DNA from 3 places in the Saccharococcus sp. Marseille-Q5394 genome. Region 3 is predicted to be linked to each of the others. Evidence: riboswitches for the same ligand, from Rfam matches in the RefSeq annotation. Region 3 holds a riboswitch; each other region holds the start of a gene.
What was found. Region 3 has a riboswitch for S-adenosylmethionine ahead of OC538_RS09830 (O-acetylhomoserine aminocarboxypropyltransferase/cysteine synthase family protein). Riboswitches for the same ligand answer to the same signal wherever they lie in the genome.
Positions count from the first base shown of each region.

Region 1: linked by a shared signal. The riboswitch ahead of OC538_RS15020 (methionine biosynthesis PLP-dependent protein) and the one ahead of OC538_RS09830 (O-acetylhomoserine aminocarboxypropyltransferase/cysteine synthase family protein) in region 3 are both predicted to bind S-adenosylmethionine.
Region 2: linked by a shared signal. The riboswitch ahead of metK (methionine adenosyltransferase) and the one ahead of OC538_RS09830 (O-acetylhomoserine aminocarboxypropyltransferase/cysteine synthase family protein) in region 3 are both predicted to bind S-adenosylmethionine.

Region 1 covers NZ_CAMPPQ010000002.1:870,476-876,459, reverse strand. The annotation lists gene OC538_RS15035 (MATE family efflux transporter) at 1-1,140, opposite strand, end outside; gene OC538_RS15030 (DMT family transporter) at 1,154-1,468, opposite strand; gene OC538_RS15025 (DMT family transporter) at 1,472-1,810, opposite strand; SAM riboswitch class I at 1,948-2,054, shown strand; gene OC538_RS15020 (methionine biosynthesis PLP-dependent protein) at 2,133-3,257, shown strand; gene OC538_RS15015 (NADPH-dependent FMN reductase) at 3,296-3,865, opposite strand; gene OC538_RS15010 (hypothetical protein) at 4,048-4,203, opposite strand; gene OC538_RS15005 (hypothetical protein) at 4,240-4,362, opposite strand; gene OC538_RS15000 (phytoene/squalene synthase family protein) at 4,903-5,724, shown strand.
Region 2 covers NZ_CAMPPQ010000002.1:1,312,583-1,318,566, reverse strand. The annotation lists gene OC538_RS17300 (alpha/beta hydrolase) at 1-761, opposite strand, end outside; gene OC538_RS17295 (gamma carbonic anhydrase family protein) at 843-1,355, shown strand; gene metK (methionine adenosyltransferase) at 1,736-2,938, opposite strand; SAM riboswitch class I at 3,125-3,244, opposite strand; gene pckA (phosphoenolpyruvate carboxykinase (ATP)) at 3,417-5,003, shown strand; gene OC538_RS17280 (MFS transporter) at 5,174-5,984, shown strand, end outside.
Region 3 covers NZ_CAMPPQ010000001.1:2,043,734-2,049,717, reverse strand. The annotation lists gene OC538_RS09850 (MBL fold metallo-hydrolase) at 7-1,119, shown strand; gene OC538_RS09845 (sulfurtransferase TusA family protein) at 1,145-1,375, shown strand; gene OC538_RS09840 (sulfite exporter TauE/SafE family protein) at 1,435-2,208, shown strand; gene OC538_RS09835 (glycerol-3-phosphate acyltransferase) at 2,245-2,883, opposite strand; SAM riboswitch class I at 3,169-3,284, shown strand; gene OC538_RS09830 (O-acetylhomoserine aminocarboxypropyltransferase/cysteine synthase family protein) at 3,406-4,704, shown strand; gene OC538_RS09825 (homoserine dehydrogenase) at 4,830-5,816, shown strand; gene OC538_RS09820 (BCCT family transporter) at 5,869-5,984, opposite strand, start outside.

The DNA.
Region 1 (5,984 bases), on a different contig from region 3:
CCCCGATGCCCGGACAGCGCCATTGAGTACGAAATTGATGCCTAAAAAAGGATAGAAAAATGCTATCATCTTCAAATAGTCCGCACCAAAACGGACAGCTTCCGCTTCGGAAATGAAAAGTCGGATACCGGCCCCCGCAAAAGCGTAGACAATTCCGGCGATGGCAAACATAATGCCAAGATTATATAGAAAGCCGATGAACGTAATCCTGTGGACACGGTTCCACTTCCCCGCACCGATGTTTTGTCCTGCCATACTATTCACTGCCGTTCCGATCGCTTGCGCCGGCAGCATGATCAGACTATCAAGCCGCTGCGCAGCCCCGTACCCCGCAACTACCGCAGGGCCGAAAGAAGCGACGACACTCATGATCGCCATGACGCCTGCCGAAATGACGCTCATTTGCAAACCCGCCGGAATGCCCAATTTCAGTATATCAAGCACTTCACGCTTAGCCGGCAGATGCGGCTTTGAAAACGGCACGAGCTTTTTGCGAACGGAATAAATTGCGCCAGTCGCAAATGCAACCCCTTGGGATACGATTGTCGCAACCGCAGCTCCTTGGACGCCCCATCCGAAGACGGCAATGAAAATCGGATCAAGTACCGTGTTTAGCAGGACGGCCGTCAAAACGAAATAGATTGGCGTCTTTGAGTCGCCGACAGACCGGAACACGGTGTTGATGAAGTTATATCCGAACAGAAACAGAATCCCGAAAAAATTGACACGCAAATAGGACGTTGCCATTTCAATCATCGAGTCGGGCGTTCCAAGCAATGCCAAAATCGGCTTCGCTAAAAAGAAGCCCGCAAAACTTAACACAACAGACATGATCGTCAATAAAACGACGAATGCGTTCAAATAATTACGCAAGCCTGCCTCGCTCCCCCTCCCCTTCTGCTGGGAGAGGATTGTCAGCGCCGCATTATTCAGGCCGATGACAAAAGAGAGGACGGTAAACACGACAGTACCCGAAATCGCAACTGCGCCAAGCGCGTCGGCACCGATAAGGTTTCCGACCCATAAGCTGTCGATAAATTGGTAGGACACTTGCAAAAGGTTCGTGAGAATGATCGGTGCTGAATAAAAAATAAGCTGCTTTGCAAGCGGGCCTTCCGTAAAATCATATTGTTTCGCCATGGCGCTCCCCCCTTCATCCAAATACCTTCAGTCCGACCGCCCCTCCGATGATCAAGCAAAGGAATAGCATCCGTTTCCACCCGGCTGCTTCCTTGAAAAACAGGATGCCCATAAGGACGGCACCCGCCGCACCGAGTCCCGTCCAAATCGCATACGCAGTCCCCATCGGAATGTCGCGCATTGCGAGGGACAGAAATATAAAACCGACCGAAAACGTCCCGACGATGAGCAGCAGGCGGGGCCATGATCTTTTCTGCAAATAAAGATTAATGGCCATGACGCCGAAAATCTCCCCTAAACTTGCGATGACTAAATATATCCACGCCATATCTCAATCGCCCCCTTCCGTTGCTTCACCGGATGCAGCCGTCGTCATTTTTATCCCGATAACTCCCACGATGATAATCGCGATGAAGATCACTTTAGCGATGGAAAACTCCGCATTGAAAAACAGGAAATCGATTAGAACGATCGCCGCCGCTCCGGAACCGGTGAAGACTGCATACACCGTCCCGGATGGCAACGTCTCGCATGCCTTTATAATTGCGTAGAAGCTAATGACGATTGCAACGATAGTCCCTGCCCACTCGAGTACCGAATCGGAATACCGAAGTCCGATCACCCAAAAGATCTCGACGATCGCCGCCAATAAAACATAAAGCCAAGCCAATGGAAATCCTCCTCATCATTCAACATGCACCCATTATAGCAAAAGGTCACGGACATTCATTTCCGAAACTTCTTGCAATCCGTCTGGATGCATGATAACTTTAGATAAATGTTTTTTCTAACAATTACATATTTTGATTCTTATCACGAGAGACGGAGGGATTGGCCCGATGAAGTCTCAGCAACCAGCCCGATTTTGGTATGGTGCTAATTCCAAAAGGCGAACTGCGCCTTGAAGATAAGAAGATTGATTTCAACGATGTTGGAGGCCCTCTTCTTAATTGGAGAGGCCTCTTTTTTACTAGGCAAAGGAGATGGGCAACTTGACAAAGCAGAGCATTAACACAAAATTGGTGCAAATAGGAAACCAGAGCGATCCGAGAACCGGGGCGGTCAATCCTCCCCTACATTTTTCAACAGCGTACAAGCATGATGGATTGGGTCTATCAACCGGTTACGATTATACACGGACAAAAAATCCGACACGGACGATCCTCGAGGAAGGCATCGCCAATTTGGAAAACGGCGACCGCGGCTACGCGTGCAGCTCGGGCATGGCAGCGATTCAGCTCTTCCTTTCGCTGTTCAAATCGGGAGATGAATTGATTGCTCCTGACGACCTATACGGTGGCACATTCCGATTGTTTGACCATTACGCAGATCTGTATAACGTCCGGACGTCGTATTCTTCTTTTGATAACGTCGAGGAAACGGAAAAGCTGATCACCGAAAACACGAAGGCGATCTTCATCGAAACACCGACGAACCCGCTGATGCTGGAAATCAATATCGAACAGTATGTAGAGATTGCGAGAAAGCACAACTTGCTTGTCATCGTCGATAATACATTTTTGACTCCGTACTACCAACGCCCGATTGAGCTCGGGGCAGATATCGTCATCCATAGCGCGACGAAATATATCGGCGGTCATAATGATGTGCTTGCCGGGCTAGTCGTCGCCAAGGGAGAAGAGCTGTGCAACCGTCTAGGCGAAAATCATAATGCGATCGGCGCGACGCTTTCCCCGTTCGACTCCTGGCTCGTCATCCGCGGATTGAAGACGTTGCATGTGCGCATGAAACAGCATGATGCCAATGCGAAGGAACTCGTCTCTTATTTAAAAAACGAACCGCTTGTCGATGACGTCCTCTATGCAGGAAAAGGCGGCATGATTTCATTCAGGGTACGGGAAAGCGAATGGGTCGATCCGCTATTGCAAAACTTGAAGCTCATCACATTTGCCGAAAGTCTCGGAGGAGTGGAAAGTTTGATCACGTATCCGACGACGCAGACCCATGCAGAAATCCCTGAGGAAGAACGGGAAAGGCGCGGTGTCGATAAACGGTTATTGCGTTTCTCGGTCGGACTCGAGGAAGCCGAAGACTTGATCGCCGATCTTAAGCAAGCCATCAATGCAGCGGCAGAAACGACGGCTGTCAGTCAATAATAAAAAAGGCCGTCTCGGTGAACGAGACGGTCCTTTTATTATTTAGAGATTTCAGCTAACTCTTTTCTTTGCGAATAAAAATCGATGAAGTTGTTAACGACTTTATCCAAGAAATCAATCGTCGCTTGGTCTGTCAATTGACCCGTTTCGTCCATTTTCTCATGGACGGAACCGATATATACTTCATTGTTTGGCAAGAGCGCAGGAGAAAGCATCGGGTTCGTCAAAATCTCACGTAAATGCAGTTGAGCACGGACACTTCCCATCACACCCATTGAAGCACCGATCATGAAAGCAGGCTTGTCTTTAATTGCGAAATTGCTTCTCGACAGCCAGTCGACAGCGTTTTTCATTACTCCTGGAATGGAGAAGTTGTATTCAGGCACTGCAAATAGGACCGCATCGGAATCCCGAACGTTATCCAGGAAATCTGTAACGTTTTCTGACGGATTGCCTTCTATATCAACAGAAAACATTTCGACATCATTAATGAATACAGGTGTAATAGTAAGTTTATCTGCATATTTCTTCCTCAAATATTCAACCACTTTCAAGTTGTATGAAGACGAGCTTGTGCTGCCGATAATCGCTTTTACTGATATAGTCATGTTGTTGGACTCCTTCTCTTTTTATCTTAGCATTGCCTCTCTATAGGAAGGTATGCGTTCCCCTATAAAACTGGGGCATCATTTATTGACCTGGTAATTATCTCACATTCAAGATACTTTTCGTATAAATCTGCTCATAAGAAAAGAACGTTCCCCTATTTGCTTAGGGAACGCTCCATCTTTTAATTGAAGAAGCAGAAGAAAATCGTCCAGAATGGAACGTTTTTCCGCTCTTTCTTTTTGCGTTTGAGCGCTTTTTGCTCCATGCGGAACTGTTCGACTTCCTGCCGCATATCTTCCATATGTCGTTGAACTACTTCTCTATCAATTGTATACATATATATTCTCCTCTTGGAGAGGGACCTTAAACGAGATTACAGTCGACGTTCACCTATCGTGCCGCCGTTATCATCTAACCATTTTGGAGATTCCCACTCCATCAATTTTGTTTTATTTATTCGTTCATGCTCTTCATGTCTCGCGTTTTGAATAATCATTTTGCTTTTCCTCCTTTATTTTTTAGTTGAATCAATTCACTTGCGGGGAACATCGCTACCCACTATCCAGAGACACCATCATCAATACTTTCCGTTGCAGCCCTACATTAATCATCGGAAACACTCCTTTTCATCTAGTTTTTGTTTATATGCCACACGCACAGCGTGAAAACACCGAATATTCTTTCATATGAAGACACAAAAAAGCACACGCCTTTTGCATAAGCGTGTGCTCATATAAAAGAACGGCATACCATGCCATTCCTCGGTCTACAATTAGAAAGAGAGATTAGTCAGGCACGGATCAAGTATGAAGTTGTTTATGATTACGATTGCTTTTTTCATTTTCCGTACCTCCTCTATTACTAGAATAACTTACTTTCTGAGGATACCATTTCCAATTATTCATTGTCAATAGGTAATTTGAAAAACTTTCTCTATTTTTATTTATTCTACAACGATAGGGTTGGCAACTGCTTCATGGAATAGTGTATGATATTCAATAAGAACTGCTTCAAGAAATGAAGGAGGACCCCTATTATGAACGAAGCGAAACTGCAAAAAGAAGCGATGCACGTACTGAAGCTGACGAGCAGAACCTTCTATATTCCGATTAAATTATTGAATCCCACCTTGCGGAAGACGGTAGGCTCCGCTTATTTATGTATGCGTGCGATAGATGAAATAGAAGATCATGAAGAACTGCATCCGGAAAGCAAGCAGCATCTGCTGCAGTCGACGAGCAAGCTGCTGCAAACCGACCTATTTGACGTCGCGGCGTATCGCGCTCTCCTCAAGCCCTATGAAAACCTCTTGCCGGAAGTGACATTGCGACTTGGCGACTGGCTCGCCGTCTGTCCTGCAGGCATCGTCGCCAAAGTGAAAGAGTCGACGAGCATCATGGCGGATGGCATGGCAAAATGGGTCGGCAAGGATTTTCTTGTGCAAACGAAAGAGGATTTAGACGACTATACATATTATGTAGCGGGTCTTGTCGGTGTGATGCTTTCCGATATTTGGGAGCAGTATGACGGGACAAAGACGGATCGCGACTTGGCGATCGGGTATGGTCGCGGATTGCAGGCGGTGAATATGCTGCGCAATCAAGAGGAAGATGCGGAGCGCGGCGTCCGTTTCCTTCCTGAAGGATGGGACAGGCATGACCTGTTCGAGTATGCAGAGGCGAATTTGAAAAAAGCTGATGACTATATCGAATCGATTTCGAATAAAAACATCCTGCTGTTCTGCAAAATCCCGCTTGCCCTTGCGAAGCGGACGATCGGCGCAATGCAGGGCGGACAGGATAAGATGAACCGCGCGGAAGTTGAATCGACAGTGGAAGCGATTTTGAAAGAAGTGTAAGAAGGTTTGAGCGCTTGTTTCCCGTTTTATGATCACTTCTCGGGGGTTATGATCACTCGCCATGTTTTATGATCACTTGAAAGAGTTTATGATCACTCGCCGTGGGTTATGATCACTTGACGGGGTTAATGATCACTTGTTAGGATTTATGATCACTCGCCATGGGTTATGATCACTTGACGAGGGTTATGATCACTTGACGAGGTTTATGATCACTCGCCGTGGGTTATGATCACTCGCCGTGGGTTATGATCACTTGA
Region 2 (5,984 bases), on a different contig from region 3:
ACATTGTTCATGAATGATTCAATGTACAAATATACTTCCTCTCTCTCAGGTTCTTGATAAAGATCATGGTACAGTCTTTTCCATTCCTTGTATTGAAATTCCGATAGATGCTGGTTCAACAGCCATCTTTTTGCAAATGAAGTATCAGTGATTTTATCATGTTCTCCCGTGTGAATCAGGACAGGTGTATCGAATATACTTTCTTCATGATATATGATCGATTTCATCATAGCATGCAGCTCACGATACCAAGACGCGACGATCGCGGAGCTATAATCCCGATCGTTCTGGAACTCTATGTACATGTCATAGTTCTGCGTCAGTAATTCAATTGTAATGTCATGATTCAATTTCATGGAACTTGAAAGCTTCGTCAGCACTCCTGAAAACTTGGAGGGTTGGTGCTTCAAGGAGAGCCAAGGGGAGCTGAACACAAAGCCTGCGCACTCCAGCTTTTCACGTTGCAGGATATGCATGACAATCGTGGCGCCAAGTCCGTGGCCAAGCACGAATAACGGCAAGTTATCCTCTAGCGCAATGTCGATCATTTTCTTCACATGGTCCACATACGACTCGAACGGTTCATCATGGGTTCTTCTTCCGCTTTCAGAACCATGCCCCGGCAAGTCGCTTGTTACGACATGGAAACCGCCGTTCCGCAGCTTTTGAATGAGCCACGCATACCTACGATGATGTTCGTAAGCATTATGGACAATCACAATCACTGCTTTCGGCTGTCCTTCCGCTTCCCATTTCCACATGGACTCACCTCCCCTTTATGTAAATGAAAATTTTATGTTACGATAAATTATACATGATTTTAAGAAAAGAGGAGACGTTTCATGATTTATTCATACAACGGAAAGACGCCGCAAATCGATCCATCTGTCTATGTCGCGGATTATGTGACGATTACGGGCGATGTAACAATCGGGGCAGACAGTTCCATCTGGTTCAATACCGTCATTAGGGGAGATGTCGCCCCGACGATAATCGGTGAACGGGTCAGCATCCAAGATTTAAGCTGTTTGCATCAAAGCCCTGGAAAGACGTTAGTAATTGAGGACGACGTGACAGTTGGCCATAAGGCACTCTTACATAGTTGTGTTGTACGTAAAGGTGCGCTCATCGGAATGGGCTCGATCATTTTGGATGGTGCGGAAATCGGTGAGGGAGCGTTCATCGGCGCGGGCAGCCTTGTCCCGCCCGGTAAGAAAATTCCGCCTGGCTGCCTCGCTCTCGGTTCACCCGCAAAAGTGGTCCGCGAGTTGAATGACGAGGACCGTGCAGATATGGATCGTATCTTGAACAGCTATGTTGAAAAAGGACAGGTTTATAAGGAAATGGAGAAATAAAATTGGTGCTGCTCGATGTCGAGCGGCACCTTTATTTATTTTTAGAAACGACTAAGATGATAATACTCACCAACGCAACAAAAGCCACTATACCTATGAGAGCCACAATTAATAATAAGCTGAACGCCATTTTGGAATCGCCTGCCTCACTTTTCTTGCTATAATATAAACGCTATGAATCTAGTTAGGTTCCCTTTGTATCCACCATTCTCTGAGTTCTCGTTCTCCCCCGCTAACTTCTCGTTCTTCTCGAAAGAGTTCTCGTTTTCCGCCAATAACTTCTCATTCCACGGCAAATAGTTCTCGTTCTCCCCAAAAACTTCTCATTCTACAATAAAAAAGGAAGCAAGGATTTCTCCTTTGCTTCCATATTTCAATTATTAAACAGTCATTCCAGCTTTTTCAATCAATTCAGCTGCTTTGTCCGTCTGCTCCCAAGGGAGTTCAACGTCGGTACGTCCGAAATGTCCGTATGCCGCAGTCTGCTTATAAATTGGACGGCGCAGGTCGAGCATCTTAATAATGCCTGCCGGGCGTAGATCGAACAGCTCGCGCACAATTTCCACAAGCTTGCTTTCCTCGACTTTGCCTGTTCCGAATGTATCGATAGAAATCGATACCGGTTTTGCAACACCGATTGCATATGCAAGCTGGACTTCACAACGATCTGCGAGACCAGCAGCAACGATGTTCTTCGCTACATAACGTGCAGCGTATGATGCCGACCGGTCGACTTTTGTCGCATCTTTACCGGAAAACGCACCGCCGCCATGACGCGCATAGCCGCCGTATGTATCGACGATAATCTTTCTACCCGTCAAGCCGGCATCCCCTTGTGGACCTCCGATAACGAAACGGCCAGATGGGTTGATGAAGTATTTTGTCTCTTCATCCAATAGCTCGGAAGGAACGACCGGATAAATTACATGTTCCTTTATGTCATTTTGAATTTGCTCCAAAGTGATATCAGGATGGTGTTGAGTGGAAATGACAATGGTGTCAATCCGTACCGGTTTATTATCCTCATCGTATTCCACCGTAACTTGTGTTTTTCCGTCAGGACGCAAATAGTCAAGTGTGTCGTCTTTCCTTACTTCAGCAAGTCTGCGTGAAAGCTTATGGGATAAGCTAATTGGCATCGGCATTAACTCAGGTGTTTCATTGCAAGCGTAACCGAACATAAGCCCTTGGTCACCCGCTCCGATTGCTTCAAGCTCTTCATCACTCATTGTCCCTTCGCGTGCTTCCAGTGCCTGGTCGACACTCGCAGCGATATCTGGGGACTGTTCATCGATGGATGTCAATACGGATGACGTCTCCCAGTCGAAGCCGAATTTCGCGCGTGTATAGCCGATTTCCTTCACTGTATCCCGTACGACTTTCGGGATGTCTACATACGTTGTTGTCGTGATTTCCCCGATGACGAGTACGAGTCCTGTTGTGATTGTCGTTTCACAGGCTACGCGTGCATTCGGGTCTTCCTCTAAAATGGCATCCAATATAGCGTCGGAAATCTGATCGCACATTTTGTCCGGATGTCCTTCTGTTACCGATTCAGAAGTGAATAATCGGCGATTTGTCATTGTGGTTTCCTCCTTAACGTCTTGCAAATATTGATACGGTACTCTAATTGTCCCAGTAAGTTCAGCGCCTAGAGAGTCGACGTCAACATACACAAGGATTAAGGGCCTGTTAGAATCAATAAAAAAGCCCTTCTCTCACGTAAATACACATGAGGAAAGGCATAATTTCAATAGCAGCACCTTTCACTCTTATCGTCCAAGGAATTCAACCTTGCTCCAGGTTTGGCACCTTCTCGCGGCCACTAAAGGTCCACGCAGGTTGCCGGGCTTCATAGGGCCTGTCCCTCCGCCAGCTCGGGATAAGAGTATCCGTTCAATAAACAATCCTACGAAAAAGTATGCACTTTGTCAAACATTTTTACACATATATACTTGAGTTTTTCATTAGTATAGATTATTATTCTAAATGTGTTATACTATTTACGAAATGTGATGATACCCATCTAATGGGATTACATGCAAAGGACGGTACCAAAAAATGATTTCAGCTAAAATTGAAAACGGATTACACGAGTTACTTTCAGGCAACAACGTAAACATACAGCCTTCAGTGGCGGAACTGGTTGAAAAAGCTACTTCCCGTGGAGAAGCGAAACTTTCCGCAGACGGCGCCCTTACTGCCGAGACAGGAAAGTATACTGGTCGTTCTCCTCAGGACAAATACATTGTCGAAGAAGACTCTTCAAAAGACAAAATCGACTGGGGCAAAGTGAACCGACCGATTTCATCTGAGATCTTTGATTCATTATATAATAAAGTTCTTACCCACTTAAAAGCGAAGGAAGAACTCTTCGTATTCAAAGGCTTTGCAGGAGCTGATAAAAACTCTCAGCTATCCATCCAAGTCATTAACGAATTTGCATGGCAAAACCTATTTGTCCATAATCTCTTCATCCGCCCTACTGCAGAAGAGTTGAAAACGCATGAAGCACAATTCACAGTTATTGCTGCTCCGACGTTCAAGGCTGATCCTAAAGTGGACGGAACGAAATCCGAAACCTTCATCATTGTATCACTTGAAAAGCGCATTGTGTTGATCGGCGGTACGGAATATGCAGGAGAAATGAAAAAATCCATTTTCTCCGTCATGAACTACTTGCTTCCTGAGCGAGGAATTCTTCCAATGCACTGCTCAGCTAACGTTGGTGAAGAAGGGGATGTCGCTTTGTTCTTCGGCCTTTCCGGCACAGGAAAAACGACGCTTTCCGCAGATGCTGACCGCAAGCTGATCGGTGATGACGAGCACGGCTGGTCCGAAAACGGTGTATTCAATATCGAAGGCGGCTGCTATGCAAAAACGATCAATCTTTCACAAGAGAAAGAACCTGAAATTTACGGAGCGATCCGTTTCGGTTCGGTCTTGGAAAACGTCGTTTTGGATGAAAAGACGCGCAAGCCAGATTATGATAATAATTCATTGACTGAAAACACGCGTGCAGCATATCCAATTCATTATATCGACAACATCGCAGTGCCTTCGGCGGCGGGACATCCAAAAACAATCATCTTCTTGACTGCGGATGCATTCGGGGTATTGCCTCCAATCTCTAAATTGACGAAGGAACAAGCGATGTATCACTTCCTTAGCGGCTTCACTTCGAAGCTTGCAGGAACTGAACGCGGCGTCACTTCACCGGAAGCAACGTTCTCTACATGCTTTGGTGCTCCTTTCCTTCCATTGCCTGCAACGGTTTACGCAGAAATGCTAGGGAAGAAAATCGACGAACATGATGCACAAGTATTCCTCGTCAACACAGGTTGGACTGGCGGAGTTTACGGCGTAGGTCAGCGTATGGCATTGAAGCATACCCGCACTATGGTCCGCGCAGCGCTTGCTGGCGAATTGAACAATACAGAATTCGAGAAAAATGCTATTTTCGGTCTTTCAATGCCAAAAGTTATTGCCGGTGTACCGACTGAAGTGTTGAACCCTCGCAATGCATGGAGCGATCCAGCGGCTTATGATCAAAAAGCGAAAGAACTGGCAGACCTCTTCCGCGAAAACTTCACGAAATTCGGTCATGTTTCTGAAGATATTATTCAAAAAGGCGGTCCAATCGCCTAATCAATATAAAAAAGATAAAGATCCAGGTGCAGTTACCGCACCTGGATCTTTTTGTATTTCGGCATTCTGCAAGTGGATTTTCTCCCATAAAGTTTGCTCAACTATATGTTTGTATAGAACCACTAATTCTGCAGACAATGAATTAAGTGAGTAAAGAGGGAGAGTAACTTATGACAACTGCCTACAAAGGGACAGACAAATTGATTATAGGGATCGTATTTGGTGTATTGACATTCTGGTTATTTGCGCAGGCAATGGTAAACGTTGTACCTGCAGTTCAGAAAGATTTAGGTGTATCTTCTGGGACTTTAAACATTGCAATTAGTTTAACCGCACTTTTTTCAGGAATATTCATTGTTGCAGCAGGTGGCCTTGCTGATAAAGTCGGACGGAAGAAAATAACAAATATTGGTCTTATTCTAAGTATTATTGGCTCCCTTTGTCTTGTCTTTGCAAATGGAGCAATCTTACTCATTATTGGCCGGATTATTCAAGGTTTATCGGCTGCGTGTATTATGCCTTCAACGATTGCCTTGATGAAAGCATATTTTGAAGGGGCAGAACGTCAACGGGCACTTAGTTACTGGTCAATCGGTTCTTGGGGTGGTTCTGGCGTTTGTTCATTATTTGGGGGAGCTGTTGCAACATACTTGGGGTGGAAATGGATTTTCATTTTCTCCATCATTTTTGCAATTCTTGCCTTATGGTTACTTAAAGACACTCCTGAAAGTAAAGCAAAACAAACCGGTACTTCCAAGTTTGATGTGAGCGGTCTGATTGTATTCGTTATCACAATGTTGGCATTGAATATTTTCATCACACAAGGTGATGAACTTGGTTGGACTAACTGGATCACAATTGTTTTGATAGCCGTTGCTGTTATTGGTGCCTTGGCCTTTATTAAAGTTGAGAGTGGCAAGGAGAACGCATTAATCGATTTTAAATTATTTAGAAACATGCCCTATACAGGGGCAACTATTT
Region 3 (5,984 bases):
ACACCGATGACAGCTGGAGAAGTCGCAAAGAAAGTGATTAATAAAGAAAAGTTCTTCATTTTGGATGTCCGTAATGAAGATGCGTTTGCGGATTGGAAAATTGAAGGGGAGAACATTCACTATTTGAATAGCCCTTATTTCGATTTACTCGATGGCGTAGAGGAAATCCTCGATCAAATTCCGACTGATAAAGAGGTTGTTGTCGTCTGTGCGAAGGAAGGTTCTTCGATTTTTGTCGCGGAAATGCTTGCTGAGGATGGTCGTGACGTTCACTACTTGCAAGGCGGCATGAAAGCATGGAGCGAACATTTGGAGCCGGTGAAAGTCGGTGACTTGAAGGATGGCGGCGCGATTTATCAATTCGTCCGGATCGGAAAAGGCTGCCTCTCTTATATGATTGTGTCGAACGGAGAAGCGGTCATTGTGGATGCAACAAGAATGACCGATGTCTTCCTTGATTTCGCTAAACAATTGAACGTAAAGATTACGAATGTACTCGATACACATCTGCATGCGGACCATATTTCCGGTGGTAAAAAAATTGCGGAAGCCGTGAATGGAACGTACTGGCTGCCGACGAAAGATGCAACAGAAGTGACGTTTGATTACGAACCGTTGGAAGGCGGCCGGGTGATCACAGTGGGAACATCGAAAATCGATATTCAAGCGCTTTATTCACCAGGTCATACGATCGGTTCCACTTCGTTTATCGTAGACGATGCTTATTTATTGTCAGGAGATATTTTATTCATCGACTCCATCGGTCGCCCAGACCTCGCGGGTTTGGCGGAGGACTGGGTCGGCGATCTGCGGGAAACATTGTATAGCCGTTATCGTGAGTTGGCGGAAGATCTACTCGTACTTCCCGCGCACTTCATGATTATCGAAGAGTTGAATGAAGATGGAAGCGTTTCGGAAAAGTTAGGAACGCTGTTCGCGAATAACCACGGCTTGAATATTGAGGATGAACAAGAATTCCGTCAAATGGTGACAGGAAACTTGCCTCCTCAACCAAACGCGTACCAAGAAATCCGTCAAACGAATATGGGGAAAATCAATCCTAACGAAGAAACGCAGCGTGAAATGGAAATCGGACCGAATCGTTGTGCAGTAAGGTAATTTAATCAAAAAGGAGAAGATGAAAATGAACGTAACAAAAGTATTAGATGCAAAAGGGTTGGCATGCCCAATGCCGGTTGTACGTGCAAGAAAGACGATGAAGGAAATGGAGACGGGTGAAATCCTGGAAATCTTCACAACTGATAAAGGCTCAGTCGCTGATTTGACAGCATGGGCGAAATCCAGCGGCCATGAAATGGTTGATCAAAAAGAAGAAGATACAGGCGTCTTCACATTCTGGATTAAGAAAGGCTGATTGTAGGGTAGGGGGTATCTGAGCAGATACCCCTTTCCTGATTTAGGAGGTAAATACCGATGGATATGACATTTCTAATAACGATTTTCCTCATCGGATTTGTAGGATCCTTCGTTTCCGGAATGGTCGGAATCGGCGGATCAATCATCAAATACCCGATGCTATTATACATTCCGCCATTACTTGGAATTGCCGCATTCTCTGCGCACGAAGTTTCAGGAATCAGTGCAATTCAAGTGTTCTTCGCGACTATATCCGGAGTATGGGTATATCGGAAAGGCGGATATCTCAATAAAACGCTGATCATATACATGGGGAGCGCGATTTTGGTCGGAAGTTTTATCGGGGGTTACGGCTCCAATTTGATTTCTGAAGGAAGCATCAACCTCGTGTACGGAATTCTTGCAACGATTGCGGCCATCATGATGTTCATCCCGAAAAAAGGATTGGATGATATTCCGGCGGATCAGGTTGTTTTCAATAAATGGCTTGCAGCCGTGCTCGCTTTCATCGTAGGGATTGCAGCTGGAATTGTTGGAGCTGCCGGCGCGTTCATTTTAGTTCCAATCATGCTTGTCGTTTTGAAAATCCCGACACGCATGACGATTGCTACTTCCCTCGCCATTACATTCATTTCATCGATCGGTTCGACGGTAGGGAAGATCGTGACAGACCAGGTGCTTTACGGTCCGGCAGCTGTCATGATTGTAGCGAGCATCCTCGCCGCGCCACTCGGGGCAAAAGCAGGACAGAAGATGAATACGGAAGTATTGCAGGGGATATTGGCAGTTTTGATTTTAGGGACCGCTGTGAAGATCTGGTTGGATTTTTGATTGATAAAAGGCAATCTCATCGAAAAAACAGAAGCCTCATTCCGAGTGCTTCTGTTTTTTCTTGAATGATGTGCGAATGCGTGGCTCCGTCCCTTTGCGAATCCGCTTCAAGTTTTCGATATGCTTCCAGATTGCCATCAAGAAAAGTAAGGTTGCAATTACTATTGGCCAATATCCATCTAACCAAACGGCCATGGCCAATAAAGTGATGTATAACATGATAACGCCAAAGACAAGAATGTCAGATATGATGGCCACTAGAATGAATAGAATGAACCCGGCAAGTCCGAACCGCCAGTCAATCGCAAATAATACACCGATTACTGTTGCTGTCCCTTTCCCCCCGTTGAACTTCATATGGAACGGATAGTTATGGCCGAATATAACAGCAGCTCCGACAGCGAATAATAACAAAGTGATGTATTCCGTAGGCAGTCCGAAATGTCCAGCTAGCAGCCTTACAGCAATGACCGCGAAGATGCCTTTGCCAATATCAATCAATGCAACAAGCGCACCATACCGTTTTCCAAGAACGATCATCGCGTTCGACGCTCCGGCATTTTTAACACCGGTTTCTTTCAAATTAACCCCCGAAATCCAACGAGCGACTGTCGAGCCATGAAGGCAGCCGACCAAATATCCACAAATTATGATAGCTATAATCCATAACGTCATAAGAATCCCCCAAAAATAATATAGTCATATACACCGATGTTCTAGTTTGGCTGAATCGCGTCCAAAGCAACTGGCTGCGCGTTCAAAAAGGCTGCATCCGCGCTCTAAGAAGCCACTCCCGCGCTCAAAGTATCCACCCGCTTCATCAATCCGTCATTCCGACTTCTACAACTATTATAACATCGAAGATAAAGCGCAAGTTTCAGAAAAAAATAAATTCACCCCTTGACTTTTAAAAAATAGTCTCCTATACTGTTCAACAAGATGAAAAACTGAATAACCAAACTCTTATCAAGAGCGGCGGAGGGACTAGGCCCTGCGATGCCCGGCAACCGGCAAGTGATGAACTTGCAAAGGTGCTACTTCCTACAGATTCGTGAAAACGGTCTGAAAGATAAGAGGAGGAATAAGCGAAAGCGTAACCCTTCTCTTAGCGAAAGGGGTTATTTTTTTATTCCCAAAACCCCCAACGCCTCCGCACTGCATCATTTTCATCTTAAAAAACCACTGGAGGTAATGACAATGACAAACAAACCACTTCAACCAGAAACTCTTCTCTTACACGGAGGGCAGAAACCGGATCCAATTACAGGTTCCCGTGCTGTGCCAATCCACCGTACTACTGCATTCGTATTCCGTGATACTGAACATGCCCAAAACTTATTCGGCTTGCAAGAAGCAGGCAATATTTATACAAGAATTACGAATCCTACCGTTGCTGTCTTTGAAGAAAGGGTAGCACTCTTAGAAGGTGGAACTGCTGCAGTTGCTCTGTCTTCGGGAATGGCAGCAATCGCATTCTCCATTCTCAATATTGCGGGTGCGGGTGACGAGATTGTCGCTGCCGGCAATCTTTACGGCGGTACGTATAATCTATTCGCCGTTACGCTTCCACGCTACGGTATCAATGTGAAATTCGTGGACGCGGACGAACCTGAAAACTTCCGTGCTGCGATTACAGATAAAACGAAAGCGATTTTCGCTGAAACGATCGGAAATCCTAGCCTTCAAGTGCTCGATATCGAAGCGGTCGCAAACATTGCGCATGAAAATGAAATCCCATTCCTCATCGATAACACATTCGCATCCCCATACGGATCGAACCCAATCGAGTTTGGTGCTGACGTTGTCATTCATTCCGCAACGAAGTGGATTGGCGGCCATGGAACGACTATCGGCGGCGTCGTAGTCGACGCAGGGAAATTCGACTGGACGAGAGGGAAGTTCCCTGGCTTCACGGAGCCGGATGAAACGTACAACGGCTTGCGATACGGCATTGACACGGCGGGAGCTGCATTCGCGACGAAGCTCCGCGTCCAATTGCTCCGCGACTTCGGGCCTTGCTTGGATCCGGACAGTGCATTCAACTTCCTTCAAGGGCTGGAGACGCTCCATTTGCGTGTGACACGCCATAACGAAAATGCCGTGAAAGTCGCTGAATTCCTACAGGCTCATCCGTCTGTGGAATGGGTGACGTACACGGGTCTTGAAGATCATCCAACACATGAAAATGCAAAGAAATATTTGAAGAACGGGTTTGGTTCTATCATCGTCTTCGGAATTAAAGGTGGCCGTGACGCAGGACGCAGAGTGATTGACAATATTACGCTATGGTCGCATGTTGCGAACGTAGGGGATGCAAAATCGCTTATCATCCATCCTGCATCAACGACGCACCAGCAATTGTCTGCGGAGGACTTGAAAAAGACAGGAACGCCAGAGGAATTGATCCGTCTGTCTGTCGGACTGGAGTCTACTGATGATATTATTGCGGACCTTAAGCAGGCGATTGAGAAAGCGGCGCCTGTCGCAGTTCGCTAACTATTGCTATGATTAACATCTAGCTGCGAAAGCCGTCACATAGAACGGCTTTTGCGAGTAAAAGCGAAGCGTTACGAGCACGGGCTAAACGCCCTCCTCCGCTTTAGATCAGAAAGGGTGGTTTCATGCCGTCAATTAAAGTGGCCATACTCGGTTTTGGTACGGTCGGTGAAGGTGTTTATAGAATCCTGCAAGAGAAGCGGGAAGAAATTAAAAAGAGCACTGGTTTCACCGTTGATGTCGTATCCATCCTTGTAAAAGACAAGGCGAAAGAACGCCTGCCGATAACAGGCGCAAATTTTACAGATGATATTCAGGATATATTAGGGAACCCTGAAATCGATATCGTTCTTGAAGCGATTGTCGGGGAAGAACCTGCTTATACGTATTTGTCGGATGCGATTGAGAAAGGGTGCCACATCATAACTGCGAACAAAAAAATGTTTGCAAAACACGGACCTGCGTTAAGGAAACATGCCGAATTTCGGAACGTGCAAGTCGGGTTCGAAGCGACGACTGCTGGCGGGGTGCCAATCATCCGGACTGTGACCAATCTGCTGGTAGGCGACCGGATTAAACGGATCCAAGGCATTTTAAATGGGACGTCAAATTTCATTTTGACGAAAATGCGCGATGAGGGGTCTTCATTCAAAGAAGCACTGTTACATGCACAGCAAAATGGTTACGCGGAAGCAGACCCTGCAGATGATGTGGATGGCACGGATGCTTTCCGTAAACTGATGATTTTGAGCGCGCTCGCTTTCGGCAGGCAGCCTGACTGGGAAGACGTTCCTGTCGTCGGAATCGATCATCTCGAATCAATTGATATCAATGATGCAACCAAAGGCGATCTCCGTTATCGTCACGTGGCAGATATTTGGAAGGATGAAAAAGGGAAGCTGCAGGCGACGGTAGGACCTGTCCTAATTGGAGCGGATCACCCGCTTTTCAGTATTGACGGTGTCGACAATGCCGTCATCGTAAATACCGAATATCTCGGACCATTGACGTTGGTTGGCCCGGGTGCAGGAATGTATCCGACAGGAAGCGCGATGGTTGCGGACTTGCTGCATATCATTCGCCAACACGAAGCAGTCCTGGTGCCAAATTAAAAAAGTGGAGGAGGAATCTTTAGATTCCGTCCTCCACTTTTTTCTATGCTGTTTAAATGGTATCTTTCGCTTTTCTTCTCCTCGGCCGTTCACTCTTAGGCAGTTCGCTCTTCAACGCTTTGAGTAGTGAGAAAATCATCAGCAAAATGATGAAGGAAAACGGCAGAG